DNA from 4 places in the Methylophilus sp. DMC14 genome. Region 1 is predicted to be linked to each of the others. Evidence: predicted binding sites of a transcription regulator. Region 1 holds the regulator's gene; each other region holds the start of a gene.
What was found. Region 1 encodes sigma-54, which starts transcription at its own class of promoters, with help from an activator protein. Its sites were predicted from a motif close to TGGCACNNTTCCTGCT; they were not measured.
Positions count from the first base shown of each region.

Region 2: the regulator sigma-54 is predicted to act here: its motif matches at 3,101-3,116, upstream of ACT53C_RS01045 (prepilin-type N-terminal cleavage/methylation domain-containing protein).
Region 3: the regulator sigma-54 is predicted to act here: its motif matches at 2,861-2,876, upstream of ACT53C_RS02890 (TorF family putative porin).
Region 4: the regulator sigma-54 is predicted to act here: its motif matches at 2,705-2,720, upstream of ACT53C_RS03555 (circularly permuted type 2 ATP-grasp protein).

Region 1 covers NZ_JBQUZA010000002.1:462,084-469,647, forward strand. The annotation lists gene lptA (lipopolysaccharide transport periplasmic protein LptA) at 1-452, shown strand, start outside; gene lptB (LPS export ABC transporter ATP-binding protein) at 461-1,204, shown strand; gene ACT53C_RS06520 (RNA polymerase factor sigma-54) at 1,211-2,755, shown strand; gene tyrS (tyrosine--tRNA ligase) at 2,801-4,039, opposite strand; gene ACT53C_RS06530 (anhydro-N-acetylmuramic acid kinase) at 4,164-5,291, shown strand; gene gltA (citrate synthase) at 5,476-6,765, shown strand; gene erpA (iron-sulfur cluster insertion protein ErpA) at 6,845-7,201, opposite strand; gene ACT53C_RS06545 (bactofilin family protein) at 7,268-7,564, opposite strand, start outside.
Region 2 covers NZ_JBQUZA010000001.1:202,573-210,136, forward strand. The annotation lists gene ACT53C_RS01025 (hypothetical protein) at 227-643, opposite strand; gene ACT53C_RS01030 (prepilin-type N-terminal cleavage/methylation domain-containing protein) at 673-1,464, opposite strand; gene ACT53C_RS01035 (type IV pilus modification PilV family protein) at 1,448-2,071, opposite strand; gene ACT53C_RS01040 (pilus assembly FimT family protein) at 2,104-2,565, opposite strand; gene ACT53C_RS01045 (prepilin-type N-terminal cleavage/methylation domain-containing protein) at 2,574-3,026, opposite strand; gene ACT53C_RS01050 (type II secretion system F family protein) at 3,148-4,362, opposite strand; gene ACT53C_RS01055 (GspE/PulE family protein) at 4,368-6,020, opposite strand; gene trmL (tRNA (uridine(34)/cytosine(34)/5-carboxymethylaminomethyluridine(34)-2'-O)-methyltransferase TrmL) at 6,162-6,626, shown strand; gene uvrD (DNA helicase II) at 6,873-7,564, shown strand, end outside.
Region 3 covers NZ_JBQUZA010000001.1:577,964-585,527, reverse strand. The annotation lists gene ACT53C_RS02910 (hypothetical protein) at 1-376, shown strand, start outside; gene ACT53C_RS02905 (DUF1993 domain-containing protein) at 381-884, opposite strand; gene ACT53C_RS02900 (YifB family Mg chelatase-like AAA ATPase) at 898-2,397, opposite strand; gene ACT53C_RS02895 (accessory factor UbiK family protein) at 2,443-2,691, opposite strand; gene ACT53C_RS02890 (TorF family putative porin) at 2,962-3,972, shown strand; gene glnK (P-II family nitrogen regulator) at 4,034-4,372, shown strand; gene ACT53C_RS02880 (ammonium transporter) at 4,388-5,791, shown strand; gene ACT53C_RS02875 (peptidase domain-containing ABC transporter) at 5,900-7,564, shown strand, end outside.
Region 4 covers NZ_JBQUZA010000001.1:715,334-722,897, reverse strand. The annotation lists gene ACT53C_RS03570 (PP2C family protein-serine/threonine phosphatase) at 1-596, opposite strand, end outside; gene ACT53C_RS03565 (serine/threonine protein kinase) at 607-1,542, opposite strand; gene ACT53C_RS03560 (YicC/YloC family endoribonuclease) at 1,688-2,581, shown strand; gene ACT53C_RS03555 (circularly permuted type 2 ATP-grasp protein) at 2,764-4,257, shown strand; gene ACT53C_RS03550 (alpha-E domain-containing protein) at 4,251-5,195, shown strand; gene ACT53C_RS03545 (transglutaminase family protein) at 5,277-6,113, shown strand; gene ACT53C_RS03540 (proteasome-type protease) at 6,166-6,900, shown strand; gene gmk (guanylate kinase) at 6,900-7,511, shown strand; gene rpoZ (DNA-directed RNA polymerase subunit omega) at 7,556-7,564, shown strand, end outside.

The DNA of each region.
Region 1 (7,564 bases):
TCAAGGCGGACAAAATGATCGTACGCGAGGATCAGGACGGCTTTCAACATAGCACCTGTACCGGCAACCCCACCACGTTCAAACAAAAACGTACCGGTAAAGACGAGTGGATGCAAGGCAGTGGTCAACGTATCGAATACAACGCCCGCATGGATAAAGTGCAACTGTATACCAATGCCTGGGTTAAACGTGGTGAAGACATCGTGACCGGGGACTACATCAGCTACGACGCCAACGCCGAGTATGCCGAGGTGATTGGCGGCACCAAAGCCAACCCGAACGGAACGGCTGGCAGCCGCGTCAAGGCCACCATACAGCCTAAAAATAAAACCACACCGCCTGTCATTGACAACAAGCCAACCTCTCAACAGGGATTACGGATGAATCGCTCCTTGCAACTCAAGGTCGAACCTGCCCCTGCCGAAAACACTGGTGAGCAAGGCAAAGAGTAAGCTTAAAGATGGAAACCATGGCAGCAGATCAGAACCATTTGCAGGTTAACCGCCTGAAAAAAACCTATCAGGGCCGTACCGTCGTCAAAAACACGACGCTTGAGTTACGCAGTGGCGAAGTGATCGGCTTGCTGGGTCCCAACGGGGCAGGCAAAACCACCAGCTTTTACATGATTGTAGGGTTGGTTGCGCTGGATGAAGGCAACATTACGCTGAATGGCGCCGACGTGAGCCGCGCGCCCATGCATGAGCGCGCGCGCATGGGCCTGGCTTATCTGCCCCAAGAAGCATCCATTTTCCGCAAGCTCAGCGTAACCGACAACATCCTCGCCATTCTTGAAACCCGTCCCTATACGGAAGAGCAGCGTGAGGCAAGGCTTGAGTCCTTGCTGGATCAATTGCATATCCAGCACATCCGCAACAGTCAGGCCGTCAGCTTGTCTGGTGGCGAACGTCGACGCGTTGAAATTGCGCGCTGCCTGGCCACTGACCCTAAATTTATTTTGCTGGATGAACCGTTCGCCGGGATTGATCCGATTGCCGTGATCGAAATCCAGAAAATCATCCGCTACCTGAGCAGTCAGAATATTGGTATTTTAATCACCGACCACAATGTGCGCGAAACGCTGGACATCTGTGACCGCGCTTATATTGTCAATGAAGGCGCTGTGTTTGCAGCAGGCACGCCCGATGAAATCATTCAGAACGAAGGTGTGCGTGAAGTGTATCTGGGCAAGAATTTTAGGCTGTAATCCGTCATGAAACAGAACCTGCAATTACGTATTTCGCAAAATCTGGCGCTGACGCCGCAGCTGCAGCAATCGATCCGTTTGCTGCAACTTTCCACGCTGGAACTGAACCAGGAACTAGAAACCATCCTGCAGGAAAACCCGTTACTGGAAATGTCAGACGGTGAAGAAGGCGAGTTTGAAGATAACACACCGCCTCCCCCCACTGTAGAAGCTGAGCCGACAGATGCCAGCTCGTTTGACATGGCAACGCAGCAAGAGATCACCGCACCGGCAGAAAGTCTGCGTGAAGACTTGCACGATGAGTTGGGCGGGAGCGAGAGCGACCTGCCCAATTTAAACGAGGAATTCACGCCGCCAGAGTTTGAAGATGATTATGAAGAGTTTGGCAGCACCAGCAACTGGGACGAAGCCGGACGCAATCATCAGGAAGACGAAGACAGTGACTTTTCCAGACAGGAAACCACCAGCATCAGTTTGCGCGAGCATCTGATTGACCAGATACAACTGGCACATTTGTCGCAACGTGACATGAGCCTGGTCAAACTGCTACTGGATAGCATCACTGATGATGGCTATCTGGAGCAAGATCTGCAGGAGATTGTGGAGCACTTGCCACTCGAACTTGAGGTCGAGCTGCTGGAACTGGAAACCGCCCTCAAGCTGATCCAGAATCTGGACCCTGTAGGCGTAGGTGCGCGCGATTTACGCGAGTGCCTGCTCTTGCAACTGACGCGTTTGCCGCAAGAAACGCCACACTTGCAAACCGCCATTGCCATTGCCAAAGACCACCTGGCGCTGCTTGCCAACAAAGACTTTGTCAAACTGCGCAAGGTGCTTGGTTGCGATGAAGCGGTACTCAAGGCGGCGCAGCACCTGATCCGCCAGCAAAACCCCAGACCCGGCAGCGAGTTTTCCAGCTTTAGTCACGATCACTTTATCCAGCACGATGTGGTGGTTAAAAAAATCAAGGGCATTTGGGTCGCCTCCTTAAATGATGGCGTGATCCCCAAACTGCGCATCAACCAGATGTATGCGGACATCCTCAAGCGCAACCGCGAGAGTTCAGGCCAATACCTGCAAAGCCAGATGCAGGAAGCCAAATGGATGATCAAGAATATCCAGCAGCGTTTCTCGACCATTTTGCGCGTGTCGCAAGCCATTGTAGACCGCCAACGCAACTTCTTTGAGCATGGTGAAATAGCCATGCGCCCACTGGTACTGCGTGAAATCGCCGAAGAACTCGACTTGCATGAAAGCACAGTTTCACGTGTCACCACGCATAAGTATATGCTCACACCGCGTGGCGTCTATGAACTCAAATACTTCTTTGGCAGCTCGGTAGCCACAGACGCAGGCGGCTCCTGCTCTGCCACCGCCATCCGAGCCTTGATCAAGCAAATGGTGGCCGAAGAAAACCCGAAAAAGCCTTTGTCGGACAACCAGATCACCGACACACTGGCACAACAAGGCATCGTCGTTGCCCGCCGTACCATAGCCAAATATCGCGAGTCCCTGAATATTCCGCCCGCGAACTTGCGCAAAACGCTCTAAACAAAAAAGGCCGCAGATGCGGCCTTTTTTGTTTCTCAGCTCCGATCACCTGATTGTGATCTTGGCAAATTTACGTTTACCCACCTGTGCGATCACTGTCACACCTTTAGTCAAAGGCAGATTCTTATCATCCACCTTGACGCTGTCGAGCTTGACGCCGCCTTGCTGCACTGCGCGCATGGCTTCACTGGTGCTTTCAACCAGGCCCGCCTGTTTTAACAATTGGCTAATGCCGATGCTGTCGCCTTCAATGGTCACTTCAACTTCGGGCACGTCATCCGGGATGCCGCCTTTGGCACGGGTCTGGAAGTCCTGCAAGGCTTTTTCAGCCGCGGCTTGACCATGGAAACGCGCCACAATTTCTTGGGCAAAGCCGACCTTGATATTGCGGGGGTTTGCGCCACTGGCGACTTGCGCCTTCCATTCGGCAATGGTTTCCAGCGTCGCAAAAGACAGCAAATCAATATAGCGCCACATCAGTTCATCTGAAATCGACATGATCTTGGCAAAAATAGTCTCTGGCGCCTCGCTAATGCCAATGTAGTTACCGAGTGATTTGGACATTTTATTGACGCCATCCAGCCCTTCCAGCAGCGGCATCATCAGCACACATTGCTGCGACTGGCCGGCCTGCTTTTGCAACTCACGCCCCATGAGCAGGTTAAACTTCTGGTCGGTACCACCGAGCTCAAGATCCGCTTGCAGGGCGACCGAATCATATCCTTGCAGTAACGGGTACAGAAACTCGTGAATCGCAATCGGTTGATTACCCTTGAAGCGTTTGGAGAAGTCATCCCGCTCCAGCATGCGGGCCACGGTATTGCTGGCAGCCAGCTTGATCATCCCCGCCGCACCGAGTTCACTTAACCAGTTGGAGTTAAAAACAATCTCGGTTTTGGTGGGATCCAGTATTTTGAAGACTTGTGCGGCATAGGTATCGGCGTTGGCCTTGACCTGCTCCACGGTTAAGGGTGGACGGGTGGCGCTTTTGCCCGTTGGGTCACCAATCATGCCGGTAAAGTCACCGATCAGGAATAAAATCTGATGGCCCAGGTCCTGCAACTGGCGCAATTTATTAATGAGGACGGTATGACCCAGGTGCAAGTCGGGCGCGGTAGGGTCAAAGCCTGCTTTCACACGTAACGGCTTGCCTGTTTTCAGTTTCTCGACCAGCTCCTGCTCGATCAGTAACTCATCTGCACCACGCTTGATAATGGCCAACGCCTTGGCAATTTCTGGGCTCAATGCTGGCACTTCAGATGAGGGTTGTTTGGTATCGGTCATGCGGGTATCCGTCAAATACAACGATGCGCACTGATGGCACCGTCTCAAATAAGTAAAACAGCTATTTTAACGTAATCCCATGCATTTCTGTAAGCGCGGCTGGAGCAGTGTTAAAATGACACCCATGCAAGTTTCTGCCGATCGCTCCCAGCCACGTTTGTTTATTGGACTGATGTCCGGTACCAGCCTGGACGGGGTGGATGCCGTGCTCACCTCGCAACGGGGCGAGCAACTGACACAAACGGCCACCTATTTTCTGCCCTACCCTGACGCGCTTAAACAGCGTCTACTGGCCTTGCACACGCCCGCCAATAACGAGTTACACGAGGCCGCAGTGGTTGCTAACCAGCTCGCAGAACTCTACGCGCAAGCCGTCAAGCAACTGCTTAAGCTCGCCGACATCCGTGCCGAGGCCGTGACAGCCATCGGTTGCCATGGCCAGACCATCCGGCACTGTCCGACACTGGCAGAGGGCATGGCATACACCATACAATTGGGCAACCATGCCCGCTTGGCAGAATTAACAGGGATCACGGTCATTGGCGACTTCAGAAGTCGCGATATTGCCGCTGGCGGCCAAGGTGCACCGTTAGTGCCGGCCTTTCACCAGGCGGTGTTTACGAGTGCAGACAGGCATCGCGTCATCATTAATATCGGCGGCATTGCCAACTTGAGTGATCTACCAGCACGCGGACAAGTCACAGGCTTTGACTCGGGACCCGGCAACCTGCTCATGGATGCCTGGACCCAGCAACACACAGGCCAACCCTATGATGCGGGCGGGCACTGGGCAGCTGGCGGGAAAACTTATCCAGACTTGCTCAATGCCATGTTGGCCGATCCTTATTTTGCACTGGCCGCACCTAAAAGTACGGGACGCGACCTGTTTAACGACACCTGGTTAATGCAACTGCTGCATCAGTACCCCGACAGTGCACAAAATGTGGCGCGTACTTTGCTTGAGTTAACAGCAGTGAGCATCACCGATGCGCTGACGCGATTCTGCCCAGGGGCTCAGGAAGTCTACGTCTGTGGGGGTGGTGCGCATAATCTGGCCTTGCTGAATAGACTGCAGGCGCTGTCTGGCCAGTCCATACAACTGACGGATCAATTGGGCGTTGGCGTGGACTGGGTGGAAGCGGTCGCCTTTGCCTGGCTGGCGCAACGCTGTGTAGATCATTTGCCGGGCAATTTGGCCGCAGTCACCGGCGCGGCGGGGCCTCGCATTCTGGGTGCCGTTTACCCCAACTAAGCCCCCGGCAACGACGCGTAGCAATGATTCCCAAAAGCAGTGCAAACGCACCAGTGACTTGATTACATCTGGTGCAGGCTTTTGATTGTTTTTTTAACTTTTCCGCGACAGTCACCGCACAAGCGGTGATAAAACAAAACGATTGCGTATAATTTAACCAACTTGATTAAAGACTGAGTACGTTATGGCTACCAAGGCGACCATTACATTTGACAACGATAGTAGCGCAATTGAGCTACCGGTACTAAAAGGCTCACTGGGCACGGATGTGATTGATATCCGCAGCCTGGGCAAACATGGTTATTTCACGTTTGATCCTGGCTTCATGTCTACCGCATCGTGTACGTCTGGCATTACCTTTATTGATGGTGAAAAAGGGTTGCTTTACTACCGTGGCTATCCGATTGAGCAACTGGCCGAGAACTGTGACTTCCTTGAGGTCTCGCACCTGTTGCTGCACGGCGAACTGCCGGATAACAATCAACGTGAGGAATTCGTGAGCACCATCAGCGAACACACCATGTTGCACGACCAGATGAGCAATGTATTTCGTGGGTTCCGCCGCGATGCGCACCCGATGGCGGTCATGATCGCGGTCGTAGGCGCCATGGCGGCTTTCTATCCAGACAACAACAATGTGTCCGACCCGGAATCACGTAAAGTGGCTGCCATGCGCCTGCTGGCCAAAGTTCCCACCATTGCCGCCTGGAGCTATAAGTACAACATCGGCCAGCCATTCATGTATCCCAAAAACAAATTGGGCTACGCCGAAAACTTTATGCACATGATGTTCGCCACGCCCTGTGAAGATTATGTGCCTAATCCGATTCTGGCCCGTGCATTTGAACGCATCCTGATTCTGCACGCAGATCACGAGCAAAATGCTTCTACCTCTACCGTGCGTCTGGTCGGCTCCAGCGGCGCCAACCCGTTTGCCTGCATCGCAGCCGGCATCGCCTCGCTATGGGGCCCCTCACACGGTGGTGCCAACGAAGCCACGCTTAACATGCTGGAAGAAATCGGCGACGTCAGCCGCATCGGCGAATTTATCAAACGCGCCAAAGACAAAACCGACAGCTTCCGCCTGATGGGCTTTGGTCACCGCGTTTATCGCAACATGGACCCGCGCGCTTCTATCATGCGCAAAACCTGCCATGAAGTGCTCAATGAACTGGGCCTGCACGATGACCCGATGTTCAAACTGGCGATGGAACTGGAAAAAATTGCGCTTGAGGACGAATACTTCGTTTCGCGCAAACTCTATCCAAACGTGGACTTCTACAGTGGCATCGTCATGCGCGCCATGGGCATCCCCAATTCGATGTTTACGGCGATTTTTGCCCTGGCCCGCACTGCAGGCTGGATTTCACAATGGTGTGAGATGAACGCCGACCCCGAACAGAAAATTGGCCGTCCTCGGCAATTGTATGTGGGGTCTGAGCGTCGGGAATTCGTGCCTTTGCATCAGCGTTAGTTTCGCGATGCAAATAGTGAAGAAATAAAAAAACGCCAGACATCATCTGGCGTTTTTTTATTTTGAGTTACGCTAGTTTTTAAACCGAGAATGAACTACCACATCCACAAGTGGTGGTCGCATTCGGGTTACGAATGACAAATTGCGAGCCTTGCAGGCTATCGGTATAGTCGATTTCTGCGCCCATGAGATACTGCAGGCTCATCGGGTCAATCAACAAGGTCACGCCGTCCTTGTCCACTTGGGTATCGTCGTCGTTCACTTCTTCTTCAAAGGTGAAGCCATACTGAAAGCCGGAACAACCACCACCGCTCACAAACACACGCAGTTTCAGCTCTGGCGTACCTTCTTCATCAATCAGCTCTTTGACCTTTTTGGCAGCATTATCGGTAAATACCAAAGGACTAGGCATTTCAAGGGTGGCTTCTGTGGTCATCATAGACTCCTGTAAAATTCGTATTCAGTATATGGCGGTATTCCGCCGGATTTCAAGTGGCTGCGTTTAAGTGGCTTCTGTCGTTGATGTTTCTGTGGGGCTTGCTTCCGACTGCTCACCCAGATAAATCAGTTTTCCTTCAATCACTGCACCGGTGTGCATTTCGAGCGATTTGTAATACAGGTCGCCGATAATACGCGCCTTGCTTTGCAACTCGATAAAGACGGAAGACCGCACCGGCCCGCGTATCATGCCGTTCAGTACAATTTTGGAAGCCTCTACACTGCCGGTCACCGCCCCGTTTTCACTGATAATCAGTGTACTGGGATGGGTTTGCTTTTCAATCACATTACCAACGATCAA
Region 2 (7,564 bases), on a different contig from region 1:
GGAGTTTGGCTGGGGCTATAGATCTGACCCGTACTATTTAACCTTTGCACCTGTATCTGGGTATAACGGTCAATATAAATCTTTAAGCCATTGGATGAGCTTGATCCGCCATTCTGGTTCAGGATAGCCGGAGCAGCCAGTACGAATACAGGACCTAACAGCCCTGTAATACAAAGCCCCCATAAAAAAGTTAATCTCCGCCAGGCAAACAATGTCTTTTTCCCTCTTAACTACACTCTTCTGTCCCCATCAGGCAACGGCTCAAGCTCACGGTGACTTTGCGCTCAACATAATCAAGCGCACCAGCCGCCCCTTTTGAAGCAATCGCAGTAATGGTATACATCCCGATATTCTGTGTACCCGCCCGATCTTGCGGAGTCGGATTGGTCTGATTACAGGTAATTGCAATCGTAAAGCCATTAATCGTAAACGGGTTAGGCGGCGTAGGGCATGATTGCATAGTTGTCGATCCTGGCGACAAGACATAATAAGCCGTCCATTCCACACCTGCTCTGGCTGCAAGATAAGCTTGCACACCCTGCACGTCTTGTATCGCCCCCTGATTAGCCAGCAATGACAGCCGCATGGCATACCCCACCAAGGCAGCCAATGTCACCATCAAAAATATTGCCACAGGCAACATAAATCCTTTTGTGCGATAAAGTGTATTTTTCATGGCGAATTCACCACATTAATCAGGTTAACTAAGCGCACAACACCGCCATTTTTACTGAGCTCGAGCTGGGCAGTAACCACACCGCTATGCTGCATCACCCCTTCAGTGTAGGTAAAACTACAGCCAGTGACATCTTGCGCCACGATACTGGGTGTTAGTCCGGCAAAGTTTGAAGGGTGTGCAGATGGAATCGCGTAGTTCGAATACATCAATAGGCGACGATTCGCCAAATCACAGACATAAAAAACAGCCCCGTTCACCACATAGAAGCGACTGCCGGGAGAAGGTAGGGGAAATGCGGGGCCGCTGAATGAAAGTTGATTAAGGTTATTACCAGTGCTGGTTAAGGAGCGAATGGTGTCGCCCGCATACACATCCGCCGCTAGAATACCAAGGTTATAAATCACTAATTGGTCACCAGAAGCAACTGAAGGCACTGGATCACCAAGTACATTAAAAGTGTCATTCGCACTGACAAAATCCAGCGTATCCTGCTGGTAACGCCCCCCCGCTTTGATAGGCACAAATTCCACGTATGAATTATCGGCTGCCACCCATACACTGTTTGGCAAGGCATTGCGGATATCCCGTGACATCCGGCGTAAGGAAATATCCGCACGGTCTGCCAGCTCATAATAGGCTTCTGAATTCACATATGCCAGAATGGAGTTCTTAATAAAGGTCACGGAAATGCCACCCAAAATAGCCATAACGACAATGACAATGACCAATTCCACCAAGGTGAAACCAGCTATATTAGGTCTTGGTGATCTAAATTCTTGGCGCATAACGAACCCTGTATCCGGTCAGACGGATTGTAGTGTCTGCAGGACCTGCCACCGTAATCACAATCTGTAACACCGCATCTGCTGGCAGCCCTGCAAAGGCACCACTGCCACCAACTTGCGTGATAGCCACGGATGCAGAGTAAGGATTTAAGCCATTCAAGGCAGTAGAACTGCCAATACGGCAAACCCCGGCACATCCACCACCCGGCATGGAAAATCCACCATAATCGGCCACATTATCAAAGGGATCGGTCGCGCTGTAACGGCTTTCAGTAGAGGGCGTAGGCCCGTTTAAACTCGCGTTTTGTGGATTGGTACAATCTGCATAACTCGTCGCCGTAGAAGCATTCGTGTCATCCGGGTCACAGAATGTAAAAGGCATTTGTTGAATTTCTTGCATTAGCGACTCAGCAATGGCGATTGCCTGCTTGCGTGCCAGCGGATCGGCAGAATGACGCCCCATAAAAGAAAGCCCGCCGATGACGCCAGCGATGGCGGTGGTGACAATGACCATAAACACCACCATCTCAACCAGCGAAAATCCCAGCTGAAGCTGCTTTCCTGTCTTACATGGTCGTTTTTGAGAGTGATGTCTATTGTTATGCATTGTCATCATCCAAGCTGCGAGTGGCAGACTCGTCAGTGTATATATCCGGTATCTACTTCGACCGTCACAGTCACAGATTGCGCATTATTTTTCTTGTTGGTCGCTTGATAGTTAACCGTAGAATTAGGCACCGCCCGCCCGAGTGCGTCAAACCCAACGCTGGCATTATCTGAGGTGATATCCACATTTTTGCTGCTCGTGAACACGTATGCCGCAGCTGTCTCAGGACTCATTACCGCCTGATTACAAGCGGTATCAAAACATAAGCTGACCGTATCTGGCACCGCATTATTGTGAATCACATACACATTGCGACGCTGGGCAATTGCCGTTTTTTGCGCATAGCGTAATGTAGATGAAAGTAAACCCGCGTCACCGCGGGTTTCGAAGATGTCGCCGTTTGCGAACCTAGGCATTGCGACAGCCACCATAACGCCTGTCAAAGCAATTACCACAACCAACTCGACAAGCGTAAAACCAGAGTGAATGCGCATACATCAAGTTAGCTGCAATTCTGCTGAGCCGCAGCACCTTGTAAATTACCAGTATTGACTATGCCAGTTGCTTGGTCATACGTAAAAGAACAGTTTGCAAATCCGTTTGCATTAAATGTCATGATCCCATTAGCACCAGGAGTGGCAACAAAGTTGTTATCAAGATTTTGCAAAGCAGCGACAATTCCAGCATTCGTTGCTTGTGGATAACCAACGTTGGCGACAACAGCCACGTTATTTCCATCCATATTCACTGCAGCGCCAGTACTGCCACCAGCAATCCATGCCGCACGAGCCATACTTGCTGCAGATCGCACAGATGCTGCCAAGCCATTCATGCTCGCAGCACGAGCATTACTTTGAACATTCACAAATCTTGGCAAAGCTGTAGCAGCCAAAATACCGAGAACTGCAATCACAACCACTAATTCAACCAATGTAAAACCAGCTTGTTTTTTCATTACTCAAACTCCTAATCAAAATGCCCTGCCGTTCTTATCACAGTGGCAGGTTAACACTGCGTTAAATAGTCAATAGCAAATACTATGCCAGACAATTTTGGTCAACTCCCCCAACCCAAAACTAGCTACCTTTTAGCATCACAGAACTCATGTCCCATATTGGTAAAAATACGCCCAATGCAAGCACCAAGACTAACGCTCCCAAAAACATAATCAAAATAGGCTCAATCTGCGCACCCAAGGTTTTAACGTCATACTCCACATCTGCTTGATACATATCGGCAATTTCCTGCATTAATGTATCCAGCGAGCCCGATTCTTCGCCGACAGCGATCATTTGCAAAACGAGTGAGTTAAACACACCAGTTTGCGTAGCTGTTCTGAGGATGGTTTCGCCACGCTCAATGCCCGCAGACATGCTCAAAATTTTGGCTGAAATATATTCATTTTCAACGGTTTGTGACACCAGCCGCAACGCGGAGAGAATGGGCAAGCCACTCCGCGTAGACAAAGCAAAGCTACGCGCAAAACGCGCCATGGTGCCTTTAAAAATAATTTTTCCGGCAATCGGGATACGCATTTTAATGCGGTCCCAATTAGTGCGTCCTGAGGTGGTCTTGATATAAGATTTAAAACTCCACCCAGCTGCTGCAATGATGCCAATCAAGACAAACCAGTAGTTGCGCATAAAGCTTGAAAATGCAATCAGCATTTTGGTGATCAATGGCAAATCGGCATGCATGCTGGCAAACACTTTTTCAAACTGCGGGATCACCATGACATTAATCACCACAATGGCAATGGCCATGGCAGTCAAAACGAACATAGGATATTGCAAAGCCGACTTGATTTGCCCACGCATAAAGCGGTCAAATTCGATATGCTCAGACAGGCGCAGAAAAATATTATCCAAATTACCCGTCGTTTCGCCAACCCGGATCATACTGATATAAAAACTATCGAAGACTTTTGGATGCTCGGTCATCGCCACTGACAATTCACGGCCTGAGTCCAGGCTCACGCGCAGTTGACCCACCACTTGCGCCAGCTTGGGGTTGCCTACTGAGCTTTGAATGCCTGAGAGGGCGCGCATAATCGGAATCCCGGCTTTAAGCAGCGTATACATCTGCTTGCTGAAAATCATCACCTCAAGACTGGTGATTTTTTCTTCAAACAGGTTAATCGCAACAGCACCCGTTTTCTTGGGCTTAATCTCTACCGGCGTAATTCGGGTACCAATTAACGCGGCGCCCAAGGCATCGGCATCGGCGGCTTCTTGTACCCCAGTCACCACCATGCCATCTTCGGTGCGCCCTTTGTATTCAAATAATGGCATAGGCGTTATTCTTCAAACTGGTTATCGACACGCATGATTTCTTCCAGCGTGGTTTTACCTTCAATCGCCAGTTGTAGCGATTGGTCGCGCAGCGTTTTACCTTTGAGACGTTCACGCGCTTTTTTGATAAAGACATTGGTATCTGGCATGTTGGCTGCCATTGCCAGCTCATCGGTCATTTCAAGAAACTCATACAAGCCCACCCGCCCCAGATAACCGGTTCGGTTGCAATGTTGACACCCTTTGCCATGGCGGAAGTTGGTCGGTAAGGTTGCATCCGACAATACCTGATTGAGCCACACTGTTTCACTCTCTGTAGGCGCATGCTCTTCAGCACAGTGCGGGCAAATCAGCCTTACCAGACGTTGCGCCATGACACCGAGCAAGGACATGGCCACCATGAAACGCGGCACGCCCATGTCGATCAAACGCACCGGAGCAGTTGAGGCATCGTTGGTATGCAACGTGGAGAGTACCAGGTGACCCGTCATGGAGGCACGCAGACCGGTTTGCGCAGTTTCTTCATCCCGCATCTCGCCCACCAGCACAATATCTGGATCCTGCCGCAAAATGGCACGTAGCAACTTGGGGAAGTCCAGCTCGATTTTCTCATTCACCTGCGTCTGAATAATGCCGGGCAACCGATACTCCACCGGGTCTTCCACCGTAATGACTTTGGTTTCGGGGGTATTAAGCTCACTCAATGCTGAGTACAAAGTCGTCGTTTTACCACTCCCGGTAGGCCCGGTGACCAACACCATGCCACTGGGCCGGTTAATCATTTTGCGGAAGCGCGCGAGTAAAACAGGCGGCATGCCCAATTTGTCCAGCTGAAAGTGCGCAGTGTTCTGAATCAGCAGACGCATGACCACCGTTTCGCCATACTGCGTTGGCATGGTCGAAATACGCATATCGACCGCCTTACCTTTGACTGAGAAGCCAAAACGACCATCTTGTGGCAGACGCTTTTCAGAAATATCCAAGCCAGCCATGATCTTGAGACGCATGACCAACGCAGTGGCAATTTTGATATCTGCCTGGGTTTGAAAGTGCATGACACCATCAATCCGAAAGCGGATCAGCAGCTTGTTGTCTTGCGGCTCAATGTGCACGTCAGACGCTCGCACTTGCACCGCATCCTCAAAAATCGTCTGCAACAGCTTGACCACAGGCGCATCGTCTACGCCCAGGTCTACGCCCATCATGCTTGAGAGATCGGCATTGCTGTCTGCCAGGTCCTCTTGCAACTCAAGCGCCAGTGAAGAAATCTGCTCAGTCTGGCGATAGGAACGATCAATGGTCTGCATGAGCAGACTCTCTTGCACCACGACGATATCAATATCACGCCTGAGCAGCCTGACCAATTCGTCATAGGCATAGACATCCGAAGGGTCGACCATCGCCACCAGAATGCTGTCTGGACGCTCTTCGAGCAAAATGGCACGGAAACGGCGTGCCTGCACTTCAGGAAGTTTTTGAACCTGCTTGGGATCCAGCTCATACTGGCCAAGATCCAGGAAAGGGATATTGAGCTGATGTGCAACGGCTTCAGCAATTTGCCGCTCGTTGGCATAGCCTTTTTCAGCAATCACCCGTCCAAGGCGGCGGCCTGTCTTGCGCTGCTCTTCCAGCGCCTGATCCAGTTCAGCTTGGGTCATGAAATTCTGTCTGACCAGAATTTCACCTAATCTAATTTTCTCGGGACGAGCCATGGCGTTGTAATTATTTATCTTGAGATACTTTCTCGACTATCATATCACCGTCATACTATCCTTGCGTAAGCAAACAAGCAGCCAAACATGTTTCATATCGTGCTTTTCGAACCCGAAATCCCGCCCAATACAGGCAACATTATCCGTCTCTGTGCCAATGCAGGTGCCAGGCTACATCTGGTCAAACCACTGGGTTTTGAACTTTCAGATAAACAGTTAAAGCGGGCTAGGCTGGACTACCATGAATATGCAGCGTTGACCGTCTACGAAAACTGGGCGGAATGCCAGCAAGCCCTGCATGGAAAGCGCATGTTTGCCTTGACCACCAAAGGCAGCACGCGCCACAGCGATTTGCAGTTTAAAGACGAGGATGTATTTGTGTTTGGACCAGAGTCGCGTGGCTTGCCAGAAGAAATTCGCGCCCAATTTGCGGCAGAGCATCGTGTCAGATTGCCAATGTTGCCGCATAGCCGTAGCCTGAATTTATCCAACTCAGCCGCAATTTTGCTGTATGAAGCCTGGCGACAAGTCGGGTTTACCGGTGGTGTTTAAAATCACCTTCTAAAACCTATAGACAAAAAAAGCCCCGATTAAGGGGTAAATCGGGGCAATAGGCCTCATCGTAAAGGCTTCCGCTCAGGGAGGAAAGAAGCGGAAAGATGATTCATCATCATCGTGCAAGTATGAGTGTGAGAGGTTTTAAAAAGTTCCAGAAAAATGTTGAGTGCAACGATTTGCCGACTACAAGCGCATGCTTAAGACTGCGCCTGAAACGCTGCATCATGCGATAATAACGGCATGTATTCTGAAAATAATCTGTTACAGGGCCTGAATGATAAACAACTGCAAGCGGTCACCCTGCCGCATGTCTCGGCACTCATTCTAGCTGGGGCCGGCAGTGGAAAAACCCGCGTGCTCACCACGCGGATTGCCTGGTTGATCCAAACTGGGCAAACCTCCCCCATGGGCCTGATGGCAGTGACGTTTACGAACAAAGCAGCCAAGGAAATGCTGACCCGCCTCACGAGTATGTTGCCGATTAATACACGCGGCATGTGGGCAGGCACCTTTCACGGCTTGTGTAACCGTATGTTGCGCGCGCATTACCGTGAAGCGGGCTTACCCAATACCTTTCAAATTTTAGATACCGCCGACCAGCTTTCTGCCATCAAGCGCGTGATGAAACTGATGAATGTGGATGATGAAAAATATCCGCCCAAGCAGGTGATGGGCTATATCAATAGCTGCAAAGAGGAAGGCCTGCGTGCGGATAGCGTCGATGCTTACGACGGCCATAGCCAGAAACTGCGTGAAATTTATGCGGCCTATGATCAGCAATGTAACCGCGAAGGCGTGGCCGATTTTGCCGAGTTATTATTGCGCTGCTACGAGCTGCTAGAACGCGAACCGCACATCCGTGCGCATTATCAGCAACGCTTTCAATATATCCTGGTCGATGAGTTTCAGGACACCAACCGTCTGCAATACCT
Region 3 (7,564 bases), on a different contig from region 1:
GATGGCCATGCTGGCGGCGGTGGGGTATTGGTATTGGCAATCGCTGCAGTTGCCAGCGTCTTCACCTGCGCAAAGTGCGCTGGCTCATGCTATCAATGAGTGTGATTTGATTGCCAGTAAGGCAGCGGCCGCGTTACCAGAGCAACTACCCTTCCAGAAGCTGGAAAAAGCGGCTAGACAGTCACGCGTGTTGGAACATTGCATGCAAGACCGGAGCTATCAGGAAAATCCTGACTGGGTGGTTGCTGCGAACAAGCAGGCGAAAGCGATGGCCTCTGCCCAAGGAATTTCAGACAGCGAAGCCTATGAGACATTGCGCCGTAAAGCCATGTTGCAGTCAGACCAGCAACCGGGCTACTGGCGCAAACGGCCTTGAGGCATCAGCGCTTTTGACCCAGGTAGTCAGTTTTGCCCAGTGGCACCCCAAGATGGCGCAAAATGTTGTATGCCGTGGTGACATGAAAATAGACATTGGGCATGACCCATTTTTCGAGATAATCCAAGCCAGTGAAGGTCAGATCCACTTTACGTATGGTTAACACCACTTCTTTATGCTCGGCGCCTTCCAGCTGTGAAGGCTTGATGGCTTCGAGAAACGCGACTGTCTTGGCGATTCTGGCGTAGAGCTGTTCAAAACTCGCTTCATCATCCGCGTATTGCGGAATGTCTATGCCTGCCAGTCGTCCACCCGCCCCTTTGCTCATGTCACTCACCAGTTGCACCTGTTTGATTAATGGGTACATGTCCACATACAAGCGGCTATTCAGTAGCACTTCTGGTGCGACTTTTTTCTGTTCTGCATAGGCTTCCCCTTGCCGCAGAATATGCTCGAGATTTTGCAGGTTACGAATCAGCGGGGCGATACTGGCATCATAAAGTTGCATGTGGAATACGCTTTCAATAGTCATGACGCCGATATTGTAGCGCCTCTGCAATGTGCTTATCCAGAATGTGTTCGGCCTGGGCCAGGTCAGCGATGGTTCTGGCGACCTTGAGGATGCGGTGATAGCTGCGGGCAGACAGTGAAAACTTTTGCACCGCCATTTGCAGTAAGTGATTCGCCTGCTCACCCAATTGGCAATGGGTGGAAATCTCAAGCGCACCCAAGGCAGCATTCGGCTTCTGTTGGCGGGTCAGTTGACGCTCTCGCGCCTGAATCACGCGTGCACGAATGGCCGCACTCTGCTCACCATGATGGTCATGTGACAACTCTTCTGGCTTGAGTGCTGGCACATCAATATTCATGTCTATCCTGTCCAGCAGCGGGCCGGAAAGTTTGTTTTTATAGCGCAGAATTTGCTCAGGCGTACAGCGGCAGCGTTGGTTATAGTGCCCGTAATAGCCACATGGACAAGGATTCATCGCTGCAAGCAATTGAAACTGGGCCGGAAACGTGGCCTGTCTGGCTGCGCGAGAAATGGTGATATTGCCACTTTCCAGAGGCTCGCGGAGCACCTCCAGCACTTTCCTGTCGAACTCAGGTAGCTCATCCAAAAATAACACGCCGTGATGGGCGAGGCTGATTTCTCCGGGTCTGGGCACACTGCCGCCACCCACCAGTGCCACGGCAGAGGCGGTGTGATGTGGCGCCCTGAATGGCCGCTTTTTCCATTGGCTGGCCGGAAACTGGCCGGTCAGTGACAAAATTGCCGCACTTTCCAGCGCTTCCTGCGTAGTCATGTCCGGCAAAATGCTATTAAACCGGTTCGCCAGCATGCTTTTGCCTGTGCCTGGCGGGCCGCTCATCAATAAACTATGTTGACCCGCCGCGGCAATTTCCAGGGCGCGCTTGGCGCGTAATTGACCTTTGACTTCGAGGTAATCCGGAAAGCTTAACGAGGATTCTGTCAGCACCAGCGGGTGAGGGGGTAGCGATTGTTTACCAGAAAGGTGGGCACAGACTTCAAGCAGACTATTCGCGGCAAAAATGGAACAGCCCTCTACCAGGCTTGCCTCATGCGCACTCTCCTGGGGCAAAATCGCCGCCCTCTTGTGCGCCGGGCCCTGAATCAGTTGGTAAGTCATCGCCAGGGCGCCGCGTATCGGCCTTAACTCGCCTGTCAGTGCCAGCTCACCAGCGATGACATAGTTGGCCAGCGCTTGTTTAGGTAATTGCCCGGAGGCTGCCAGAATCCCAAGCGCAATCGGCAAATCGTAACGGCCACCCTCTTTGGGCAGATCTGCCGGTGCCAGGTTAACTGTAATCCGCCGCGCCGGGAATTCAAACTGTGCGGTTTGAATCGCCGCCCTAACCCGGTCTTTGCTCTCTTTCACTTCGGTTTCTGGCAGCCCGACGATAGTGAAGCTGGGCAGGCCATTGGCGAGATGCACTTCTACCACCACTTCTGGTGCATCCATCCCACTTAGGGCCCGACTGTATAACACGGCCAAACTCATGTAGCACTCCCGCACCAAAGAATGCTAACAATTGTAAATTAAATTTTACTTTCTGGCGGCGTCGGCTTGTTCTAGCTGGCTGATTTTTTCTTCAAGCTGTTTTAATTGTTGCTGCGTGCGTGCCAGCAAAGCGGCCTGAATATCAAATTCCTCGCGCGAAACAAGTTCCATTTTGGGGAGCATGCCCTGAATTAGTGCATGCAAGTTGCTTTCAAGCTCTGAAATGGGGCTTGAATCAATTAGTTGTTTGATTTTAAAAGATAATTCTTTAATTTTTTCATTTGAAAATAGCATGGCAGGCTCTCCTTGGGATCACATTCTAGCATGTAAGGCCCTCGAAAAAAGGGGTGTAAATGATTGATTTTTATGTGTTTTCAATTAAAAACATGTTGTTGTGTTGCTAATGTAAGTATTTAATTTAAGTTTTTTAATTAAAGTATTGATTTTTAATATTTATATGGGTTGGCACGTGCTTTGCTTTTAGGTCAATGTTGTTTCATTCTCGTTTACAACAATTTGATCAAGACTTTCACAGAGAGAGAGGACTCGTAAATGCGCCCATCTATGTTATTTACAGCTGTACTTGCTACGCTGTCGGTTGCTAATACTGCATATGCTGATGAACAAAAAGTTCTGGTAGAAGAACTTAAAGAAGCTAAAACACCCTATACCCCCGAAGAAAAAGCGGATAAATCTGACTGGACTGCTACTGGTAACGTCGGTTTTGTATCTGATTACTATTCACGTGGTATTTCACAAACCTGGCATAAACCAACTGTTCAAGGTGGGATGGATATTACTCACTCAAGCGGTTTTTATGCAGGCGTTTGGGGTTCTGGCGTTACACCAAATACCTATCCTGATGCAACTACTGAGATTGATGTCTATACAGGCTATAACGGTAGCATACCATGGGTTGAGGGCATGGGCTGGACGGTCGGTTTGTATGGATACTTGTATCCAGGCGGCTCTTGGAAAAAGTATAAATTTACAGGTTACACTGACGCGAATGGTAATTTGGTAAGACAAACACCAAATGGCGGTGACTGGAACTCATTAGAGGCTAACTTTGGTTTATCTTATGACTGGTTTAGCGTTAAAGCTTCTTATATGCTGACAAACTGGTTCGGTGCAGACAGAAGTACAGGTTGGACTAAAAGCACACGTGGCACGGTGTATCTTGAGGCAAACGCCAACTATCCATTGCCATGGTGGGATTTAACATTAGTTGGTCACGTAGGCCGTTTAATGGTTAATGGACGTTTGAATACGGATTACACTACAGGTAATGCTTATGATTTCACTACAAACACATTAACTTTGCCTGTTCAACCTTCTGCAACAACTGCTAGAACTACTCCTAACTATTTTGACTGGAAAGTGGGTTTGAGCAAGGCATTTAAAATTGCTCAGGCTGACGGCTTTAACGCAGGTGTTTATCTGGTCGGATCAAGTAACCATAGCTACTGGAGTTCACATGGCTATGGAGGCTCAAGCTTTAATGGCGGGCCAAGTAGCGATTTTAAAAACTTGTACGACACGCGTCTTGTGTTGACTGTTGGCCGTACATTCTAAGAGTAAGAAGTTTTAGATCTGGCGGGCATGTGCCTGCCAGAGTTAACAACGGGAGAAGCAAATGAAATTTGTATCCGCAATAATCAAGCCATTCAAGCTTGATGAGGTGCGTGAGGCTTTGTCCAATATCGGCGTACAAGGCATCACTGTCACTGAAGTCAAAGGATTTGGCCGTCAAAAAGGGCACACTGAGTTGTATCGTGGTGCTGAATATGTCGTAGATTTTTTGCCTAAAGTTAAACTCGAAGTTGCGATCAAAGATGACATGCTGGATCAGGTCGTAGACGCGATTGAAAAAGCAGCCGCAACAGGCAAAATCGGCGATGGCAAAGTATTTGTCTTCGATTTGGAACAAGTTTACCGTATACGTACCGGCGAAACCGGTCCGGATGCGTTATAAGAAAGGGCTTCTGTTATGAAGAAAATTCTTTCCATATTATCGCTGGTCGCCGTAATGGGTCTGGCGGCAAGCCCAGTCAGTTATGCAGAAGAAACTGTGACCGAAACCATCACAGTGCAAGAAACCGTTTCTACTGATGCGGCACCTGCGGCCGAAGCGCCTGCAGCGGCCGAAGCTGCCCCTGCTGCTGAAGCAGCACCAGCCCCGACGCTGGATGTGGGTAATACCGCGTTTATGATTATTGCCACTGTGTTGGTGATTTTGATGACGATCCCTGGTCTGGCTTTGTTCTATGGCGGTTTGGTGCGTCAGAAAAACATGTTGTCAGTGCTGATGCAAGTGTTCGTGGTCTTTTCCATGGTCTCTGTATTGTGGGCTGCGTATGGTTACAGCATGGCCTTCAGCGAAGGCAACATGATTGTGGGTGGATTAAGCAAGGCATTCCTGGCGGGGATTACACCAGCTAGTTTGTCTGGCACGATTCCAGAATATGTGTTTTTGACCTTCCAGCTGACATTTGCTGCTATTACACCTGCCTTGATCGTTGGTGGTTTTGCTGAGCGTATGAAGTTCTCTGCTGTATTGTTGTTCACGGCATTGTGGGTGACTTTTGCCTACATCCCAATCGCACACATGGTATGGGGCGGTGGTTACCTGGCTGAGCTGGGTGCCAAAGACTTTGCTGGTGGTACTGTCGTACATATCAACGCTGGTGTGGCTGCCTTGGTTGGTGCCATCATGTTGGGCAAACGTATTGGTTACGGTAAAGAAGCCATGCCTCCGCACAACCTGGTGATGACCATGATCGGTGCTTCCTTGCTGTGGGTAGGTTGGTTTGGCTTTAACGTTGGTAGTGAACTGGCTGCTGATGGCATTGCCGGTATGGTGCTGATCAATACACAATTGGCAACAGGTTCTGCTGTACTGGGCTGGATTTTTGCTGAATGGTTGTTCAGAGGCAAACCAAGCATGCTGGGTGCCGCTTCTGGTGCAGTCGCTGGTTTGGTTGCGATTACGCCTGCTTGCGGCTTTATCGGCCCGATGGGCTCCATCATCCTTGGCTTCACTGCCAGCTTTGTCAGCCTGTGGGGCGTGACCAAACTGAAAGGTGCGCTGGGCTACGATGACTCACTGGATGTGTTCGGTGTGCACGGCTTGGCCGGTATCTGGGGTGCGGTGGGCACTGGCGTGTTGATGTCACCAGGTTTGGGTGGTGTTGGTTACGCAGAAGGTGTGACCATGGGTGGCCAAGTGACGACTCAAATCATCGCAGTCGTGGTCACCTTGATCTGGACAGGTATTGTGAGCGTCATTCTTTACAAAGTGGTAGATGCGGTTGTCGGTCTGCGCGTGAGTGAAGAATATGAGCGCGAAGGTCTGGACACGACCGAACATGGCGAGCGTGCTTACAGCTTGTAATCGTTGTGTGGTATAAAGAAACGGCTCTAGTTAGAGCCGTTTTTTTTTGGGAACTAATATAAACGGTTGTTATCCATTTACTGGGCCTAGTTAACAACAATTCTTATTATGGCAAACATTCATACAACATCTCTCAGCCCTTTTCAAAGAGTCGTCAAATTACTCTCATTTGAAAAACAGGACATTTTGCTGCTGTTTTATTTAACTGCAGCTTATGGTGTGCTGGGTATCGCGACCCCTGTTGCCGTGCAGGCGATGGTGAATATCGTCACCATGGGCGGTGTATTGCAGCCGCTGTACGTAGTGGGCTTTATCCTGTTTTGTTTGCTGGCGTTGTCTGGTGCGATTTATGCCATTGAGAGTTTTCTGGTTGAGATGATTCAACGACGGCTTTTTGTACGGTATAGCTTACAGATTGCGCAAAATACCGGGCAAATTCATATTTCTGTGTATGACAAATTCAATCCGGTAGAACTGGTGAATCGTTATTTTGATATTCAAACCGTGCAGAAATCGATGGCGACTTTGCTCACGGTTGGCTTGACCGCCTTGTTGCAAGGCATCATCGGCAGCATTGTGCTGCTTTTTTATAGTCTGTATTTTGGCATTTTGGTCATCCTCATGCTGATTGTGTTGTGGGTGATTATTTTTGGCCTGGGTAAACAGGCCGAAGAGACATCGATCAAAGAGTCTAAAGCCAAATATGAAATGGCGGCCTGGTTGGAAACCATTGCCCGCAATAAATGGCTCTCAAAGTTTTACGGTGCGACTCAGCGCAACACGGCGAATACCGCGCAGCTTGCAGACGGCTATCTGCAAGTCAGGACCAAGCACTTTAAAGTACTCATGATGCAACTGATAGGCGCGGTGGGCCTCTATGCGTTGATTGGTACGGGCATGCTGATATTAGGCGGGACACTGGTGATTAAAGGCCAGATCAATCTGGGCCAGTTTGTTGCCGCAGAGCTGATTATTTTTGGGGTGCTTTCTGCGTTTGTGCGATTTGTGACCAAGCTGGAGTATTTCTATGATCTGCTTGCGGCGGTCGATAAACTTGGTGTGCTGGAAACCTTGCCTGTAGAGCGCTCTGGGGAGCATCAGTCAGGTCAGGAAGGCTACACTACCCTGAAGGTGCATCAGCTGACTTTTCAACACGCGGATCAAGCCGCTTTGGTCAGCAACCTGAGTTTTCACTTGCAACGTGGTGAGAGCCTGGCGTTAATCGGTGGCTTAGGCAGCGGTAAAACGACGTTGCTGGAGCTGATCACCGGTATGAGGCAGCCGCTGCAAGGACATGTCAGCTACAACGATATTGATGTGCGTCAGCTTGACCTGTCACATTTGCGTGACCGGATTGGCGTGGCGAACAAAGTCGAGTGGCAGCATGGCTCTATTCTGGATAATCTGAGGTTGCAACGGCCAGAGGTGACACTTGATCAGGTGATCGAGTTACTGCAGGTGCTTGGGTTGTGGCAAGAAATCAGCAAGCTGCCCAATGGGGTAGAAACGGTGTTGACTGACTTTGGCGCACCGATGACGCATACACAGTTACAACGGTTAATGCTTGTGCGTGCGATGCTGGGTCAACCGGATGTATTAATCATTGATGGCCTGCTGGATCAACTGGCGCAACATGAGCTGAATCAGGTGCTGATGTTGCTTAAACGTCACCAGCAGGACTGGATGGTGTTGATCACCACGCGATATCAGCATATCGCCCAGCAATGCAAGCAAGTCATTCATCTGCAAAGCCAAGCGGCGACAGACGTGGCA
Region 4 (7,564 bases), on a different contig from region 1:
ACGTTCCAGACGCCATCCGAGCACAGCAACACCACATCGCCCTCCCGCAACGGAATCGGCGCAGTCAGTTCGACCTGCGGTTCACGATCCCCGCCGACGCAATTATAAATTTTATTGCGGTGCGGGTGATGGTTGACCTCGTCAGCGCGGATTTTACCCTCGCGCAACAAGGATTGCACCACAGAATGATCTTCGGTTTGAAACTCGACCAGGCCGTTGCGGTAGAGGTAGGCGCGGGAATCGCCGACATGGGCGCAAAACAGTTTGTTGTGTTGAATCAAAGCCACGACGATGGTGGTCCGCGGGGACTCTTGCAGACGCTTTTGCAGGCGGACGTTTTCGATCACCTCATGCACCTGTGCAATCTGCTCGCGCAAAAATTGCGCGGGTTGCGCAATCATGGGCTTTGATTCGCGCTGAAATGCATCGATCATGGTTTTGACCGCGATTTCCGCCGCGACATCGCCATGCTGGTGCCCGCCCATGCCGTCTGCCAACACCATAAAAATGGCATGCCGATGGTAAGAGTAAGCCAGCCGGTCCTGATTATAGGGTCGCGGCCCCTGGCGACTGCCTTGTGCAATGGTGAATTTCATAGGATGAATTTCATAGTGGCTTGGTCAACACTTTAATAATTTTATCCACCAGCGAGCCACGCGGATCTTCAGCCACATGGATGCCGATCATTTTTTTCTGCAATGAAAACACACTTTGCGGTCTGAGCATGTAGTCCAGCTGCATGCACTCATCAATAATCGCCAGCAGTTTTTCAGAGTAGATCTGTTGCCCCAACTCCACAGCCGGCACCAGCGTATCGTGCTTGAGGCGCTGGTTGGCCGCGATCGGCGAGGCCCGGTGCAAACAGGCATACATACTGGCGCCTATACTGTAAATATCACTCCAGGGGCCTAGGTGTTTGCGGTCTATATATTGCTCAGGCGGGGCATAGCCCGGCGTGTAAGTGGGCGCCAGCGTCACCTCGGACAAAGCCTGGCGCGCCGAACCGAAGTCCAGCAGCACTGGCGAGCCATCCAGGCGGATATAGATATTGGCCGGTTTGATATCAAGGTGCAGCAATTTGCGTGAGTGCACCTCACGCAATCCATTGAGCAACTCAACGAACATGCGGATCAGAAAATTCTCGGGCACAGGCTGCGCTAACGCCATGATGTAGTCTTGCAGCGATTTGCCACGCTCATATTTCATGACCATATAGACGGTGCTGTTGGCGCGGAAGAAATTTTTCACGCGCACGATGTTTTTGTGCTCGATATTGGCCAGCGCCAGACCTTCTTCAAAAAAGCACTTCATGCCATGTTTGTAGGCGGCTTCATTTTTGCCATTGGAGCGGATGTGCGTATCGCCCTCGCGCTCGGCCAAGGTCACCGGCATGTATTCCTTGATAGCAACCGTGGTTTTCTGCGCATCTTGCGCCAGATAGACGAAGCTGAACCCGCCCAGACTCAGCACCTTGGTAATGGTGTAGTCATGCAGCACAGTGCCTACCGGCAAGGCAAAATCGTATTTATGAGCGAGCTTCACTAGCGCTTTAACGTCACAATCATGGCTTTTATTAAGGGCATGGCATCAGCAGAGGTTGTGATTTGTTCTGCGCGCCGCCTTGTTTTTACCATTTTCGCATAACGATACCGCATTTGATACAATCAGTGAGTTTGCCAGGAGCCAGATGATGACGATAAAAAATTCCCCCGCTAGCCAACCGATGTTGAGCATGACCGGCTTTGCGGCCACCGAAAGCCGCTTTACTGGCGGACTGCTGCTGATTGAGCTGCGAGCAGTCAACCACCGTTATCTCGAGCTCAATGTCAAAATCGATGACAACTTGCGCCAGTTTGAGGCGCAAGTACGTGAATTGCTGCAGTCCCGCCTGGGACGTGGCAAAGTTGAATGCCGCATCAATCTCAAAAGCGATGCCGCGGTGGCTAACCTGACGCTCAATCCTGAGATGGTCGGGCAGATCGCGCAAACCCTGGCCGCGTTACAGCAACATTTTCCGCAGGCGCAACCCGTCAATCTGGTTGAAGTGCTCAAGCTGCCCGGTGTTTGCCAAACGGAGAGCATCGATACCGAGGCCATGGCGCAGAGCCTGCTCAATGGCTTGTCGCAGGCCATTAATGAACTGATTGCCGCCCGCCAGCGCGAAGGTGAAAAACTCAAGCAAGTGCTGCTCGACCGTCTGCAAGGCGTCCGTGAGCAGATCAGCATCGTCAAACCGCTGTTACCTGCCCTGATCAGCCAATATCAGGATAAACTGACCACCAAACTGCGTGAAGCCATGCAGGCAGAGGATGACCGCGTACGTCAGGAAATCGTGCTCTATGCCCAACGGATTGATGTCGATGAAGAGCTGGCGCGGCTCAATGCCCACATTGTTGAAATGGACCGCATCCTCACGGCTGGCGGCACCATGGGCAAAAAGCTGGACTTTTTGATGCAGGAAATGAACCGGGAAGCCAACACACTAGGCTCCAAATCGGTGGCGATTGAAACGACACAAGTGTCCATGCAACTGAAAGTGTTGATCGAACAGATGCGTGAACAGATTCAGAATATTGAATAAGCCCTATTTAACACACGGTTTGCACCAAAACCGTGATTCGAGAGCGCACCATTTAGGTGCGCTTTCTTTCTGAAACCCGCTCATATAAAACATAAACTCATGATTTAAATGGGTTTTACAGGCTGGCACACGGCTTGCTCTTGTTTAAATGAATTTTACAAGTAAGGCAAAGGTCCAGCACGATGACGCAAACGGCCAAACAGTTTTTTGATGAAATGCAGGGCTATGGGGGCAATGTAAGGGCGATTTACCAGGCCTATAACCGCTGGTTGGCGAATGTGCCTACCCAGCAACTGGCGGCCAAACGCGCAGAAGCAGAAGTCCTGTTCCGCCGCGTCGGCATCACGTTTAACGTGTATGGTGAAGAAGATGGTGCCGAGCGCCTGATTCCATTTGATGTGATTCCACGCATGATTTCGGCCAGTGAATGGGCGCATTTGTCCAAAGGTGCCGTCCAGCGCGTACGCGCCCTCAATATGTTTCTGCATGATATTTATCATGATCAGGAAATCATCAAGGCCGGCATTGTCCCGCACAGCATCCTGACCAATTCCCAATACCGCCCGGAAATGGTGGGTGTGACTGTGCCTAACCAGGTGTATGCGCATGTGGCAGGGATAGACCTGGTCCGCACCAGCGAGTCGCAGTTTTACGTGCTTGAAGACAACCTACGTACCCCTTCCGGCGTGTCTTATATGCTCGAAGACCGCAAGATGATGATGCGGCTGTTCCCGGATTTGTTTAAAAAATACCCGATTGCCCCGGTGGAGCATTACCCCAGTGTACTGCTGAACAACCTGCGCTCGGTCGCCCAGACCGGCGTCACTGACCCGACCGTGGTATTGCTCTCACCTGGCGCTTACAACAGCGCTTACTTTGAACATGCCTTCCTCGCCCAGCAAATGGGCATAGAACTGGTGGAAGGCCAGGATTTGTTTGTCCGTAATAACGCCGTCTATATGCGCACCACGCAAGGCCCGCAAAGGGTGGACGTGATCTACCGCCGCATTGACGACGACTTCCTCGACCCTCTGGTGTTCAAGCCCGATTCCCTGTTGGGCGTGCCAGGTCTGCTCTCCGTTTACCGCAATGGTGGCGTCACATTGGCCAACGCTGTAGGCACCGGCGTGGCCGATGACAAGGCGACGTATATTTACGTGCCGGAGATGATCAAGTTCTACTTGGGTGAATCCCCCATCTTGCAGAACGTGCCTACGTATCAACTCAGCAAGGAAGATGATCTGGCCTATGTGCTGGATCATCTGCCCGAGCTGGTCGTCAAGGAAGTGCAGGGCTCTGGCGGCTACGGCATGCTGGTAGGCCCCACAGCCAGCAAACAGGAAATTGAAGAATTCCGTTTACGCATCGTCTCCAAACCCGCTAACTACATCGCGCAGCCGACGCTGGCACTGTCAACCTGCCCAACGCTGGTCGACCAGGGCATTGCGCCGCGTCATGTGGATTTACGGCCATTTGTGCTGTCTGGCAAAACGGTCAGTGTGGTGCCTGGTGGCCTGTCGCGCGTAGCGCTCAAAGAAGGGTCACTGGTGGTGAACTCCTCGCAAGGGGGCGGCACCAAGGATACCTGGGTGCTGGAGCGGGACGATGTCAGTGCAGAAACCGTGCAGTCGCAAATGGCTGCCCAACAAGCAACGCAAGAGGCCGTCATATGTTAAGCCGTACCGCAGATCATTTATATTGGATGGCACGTTATATCGAGCGTGCTGAAAACGTGGCCCGTGTGCTGGACGTGACTTATAACATGTCCCTGTTGCCTTCAGACAGCAGCAACGAAGCGGAACTTTGGGATGCCGTGCTTGAAATTGCCGGGATCCGCGACATTTATGACAGCAATTACAAAGAACTGTCGGCCGCCAACGTCATCAAACATCTGGTCATGGATAGCCAGAACCCGTCCAGCATTTACAGCTCATTGCGTAGTGCGCGTGAAAACGCCCGTGCCGTGCGTGTGGCCATGACCACCGAGACCTGGGAAAACATGAACACACTGTGGATTGAGTTTGGGCAATATATCAAACAGGACCTGACCCAATCCGGCTTGAGCGAATTTTGCGAATGGGTAAAAAGCCGTTCGCACCTGTTCCGTGGCGTCTGTTTTGGCACCATGTTGCGTGACGAGGCCTTTAGCTTTGTGCGCCTGGGCACCTTTATGGAACGCGCAGACAATACTGCCCGCCTGCTGGATGTGAAGTATGAGTACCTGATGCCCATGCAAGAAGCCAATGACGGCGCGGTGGATTACTACGAATGGAGTGCGGTGTTGCGCTCGGTCTCGGCGTTTCAGGCTTACCAAAAAGTCTACCGCGATGCCATTGAACCGACCAAGGTGTCTGAATTATTGATTCTGCGTGAAGACATGCCGCGGTCTCTGCATGCCTGTTACGCCGAGATCATGCCGATTTTGCGCCAGGTCGCTGGCAGCCGCCACACCGAAGCTGAACGACTGGCTGGCCAGATGCATGCCAGACTGCATTACGGCCGCATGCTGGATATTTTAAAAGATGGCGTACACCATTTTCTGGATGAATTTATTCTGGCCAACCGCAAACTGGGCGAAGAAATACAACGTAATTTTTTAAGCGCCACGGCCTGACGCCTGACACACGATTGCCATGAACCCCTCATGCGCAGATTGCTCTAAGACAGCACTGCGCTTTTTTATTTGGGAAGCGACATGCGGTTAACCATCGAACATCAAACCCAATATGTGTACAGCGAAATGGTGCCATACACCATACAGCAACTGCGCCTGACACCCCGCACCGACCCGCGCCAGCAAGTCAGACATTGGGAGATCAAGGCAGCCGGGCAGCTGACCCCGTTTGCAGATGCGTTTGGCAACCTGGCGCACACGCTGGTCGTCGACCAGCCGCACCAGGCTTTATTGATCACGGTGAGCGGTGAGGTCGACACAGGTGCCGCGACCAGCGCAGCCACGGCAAGCTTGCCAGTGACTGTTTTTTTGCGAGACACGCCACTCACCCAGCCCGATGATGCCATCATGGCCTTTGCCAAAGACTTTGCCCATGCGCCCGCGCAAGCGCTGATGCAGGCCTTGCGCGACCGCATGCAATACAGCAAGGGCGCCACCGAGGTGAACACCCCCGCCGCACTCGCCTTTGAGCTGGGCAAGGGCGTCTGCCAGGACCATGCGCATGCTTTTATCGCCTGCTGCCGCAGCCTGGGCTGGCCCGCCCGTTATGTGAGTGGTTACCTGTTTACCGAGGATGGCAGCCTGATGCAAACCCATGCCTGGGTAGAAGTCTGGCAACAAGAGACATGGCTGGGGCTGGATGTCTCCAATGGTATTCCGGTGGATGAAACCCATGTCAAACTAGCGGTCGGTCTCGACTACCGCAGTGCCAGTCCGGTGACTGGCTCACGTATGGGTGGCGGCCAGGAAGGCATGGCCAGCATGGTGAGCGTCAACCGCCAGACAGCGCTGAGCGAAGCGCAACGGCAGGCACACTTACAGCAATTACGTGAGCAGGCACAAGCCGCCCAGCAATAGCAAGTACTCGCATGCTATGATATTTGTTAACTTGATAAATGACTGACTCGAGATGACTTACTGTGTAGGAATCCTGCTTGAAAAAGGTCTGGTATTGGCCTCAGACACGCGCACCAATGCCGGGGTGGACCAGGTGGCGATTGCACCCAAGATGCACGTGTTTGAGGTGCCGGGTGAACGCATGATTGTGCTGCTGACCGCAGGCAATCTGGCGATCACGCAATCCGTGGTCAACCTGTGCCGCGAACAACTCAAGTCGGCAGAAGGCCATGCCAATCTGCACAATGTGCACTCGATGTTTGAAGCCGCCAGCGTAGTGGGCGCGGCCATGCGCAGCGTGCATCAGCGTGACGGCAAAGCACTCAAGGAGCACGGCATAGACTTTAGTGCCAGCGTGCTGGTCGCAGGGCAAATCAAGGGCGAAAAGCCACGGCTGTTTAATGTGTATGCCGCCGGTAATTTTATCGAAGCGACCCCGGATACGCCTTACCTGCAAATCGGCGAAACCAAATACGGCAAGCCGATCATTGATCGCGTGATCAAACATCAAACCAATGTCACAGATGCGGTAAAATGCGTGCTGATTTCTTTTGACTCCACCATCCGCAGCAATATTTCTGTGGCCTTACCGATTGATTTGATGATATACCGAACTGATACTTTAAGCGCCGGCAAACGGCAACGCCTGACAGAAGATGACCCTTGTTATGCCAGCATCCGTAAAGGCTGGAGCGAGGGCCTGAAAGCCGTGTTCTCTTCCTTGCCTGACCCTGAGTGGTGTGCATGATGAGTCACGGCCATTTATTTATTATCTCTGCCGCCTCTGGCGCCGGTAAAACCAGCCTGGTGCGCGCCATGCTGGCGCAAGACCCGATCCTGAAACTGTCTGTTTCGCACACCACGCGTGCACCGCGTCCGGGTGAAGAAGACGGCATCCACTATCATTTTGTTTCAGAGCCCGCGTTTCTGGAGATTCTAGACGCCGGCGGTTTTCTGGAAAGCGCGCATGTGCACAGCGCCCGCTATGGCACCGCGCAAAGCGAAGTCGAAGGCGCCCTGGCTGCCGGCCGCGATGTGATCCTCGAAATCGACTGGCAAGGCGCACAGCAGATCAGAACCTTATTCCCTGACGCGACCTCTATTTTTATTCTGCCGCCTTCCATCGAAGCGCTGGCGCACCGCCTCAACAGCCGCGGCCAGGACAGTGAAGCCGTGATTGCACAACGGCTGTCCGCCGCGCGTGAGGAGATGCGTCACGTGCATGAGTTTGATTATGTTACAATTAATGATAATTTTGACGTGGCCTTGCAGGATCTGATGGCGATTGTTCGCGCCCAGCGCTTGCAGTTAAACCGCCAGGTAGCCTGCCACGCGTCATTGATTCAATCCCTTACCTAAGCCGGCGCACGCCGCACTTCAGGTTCACACAGATAGAGGTTTTTATGGCACGT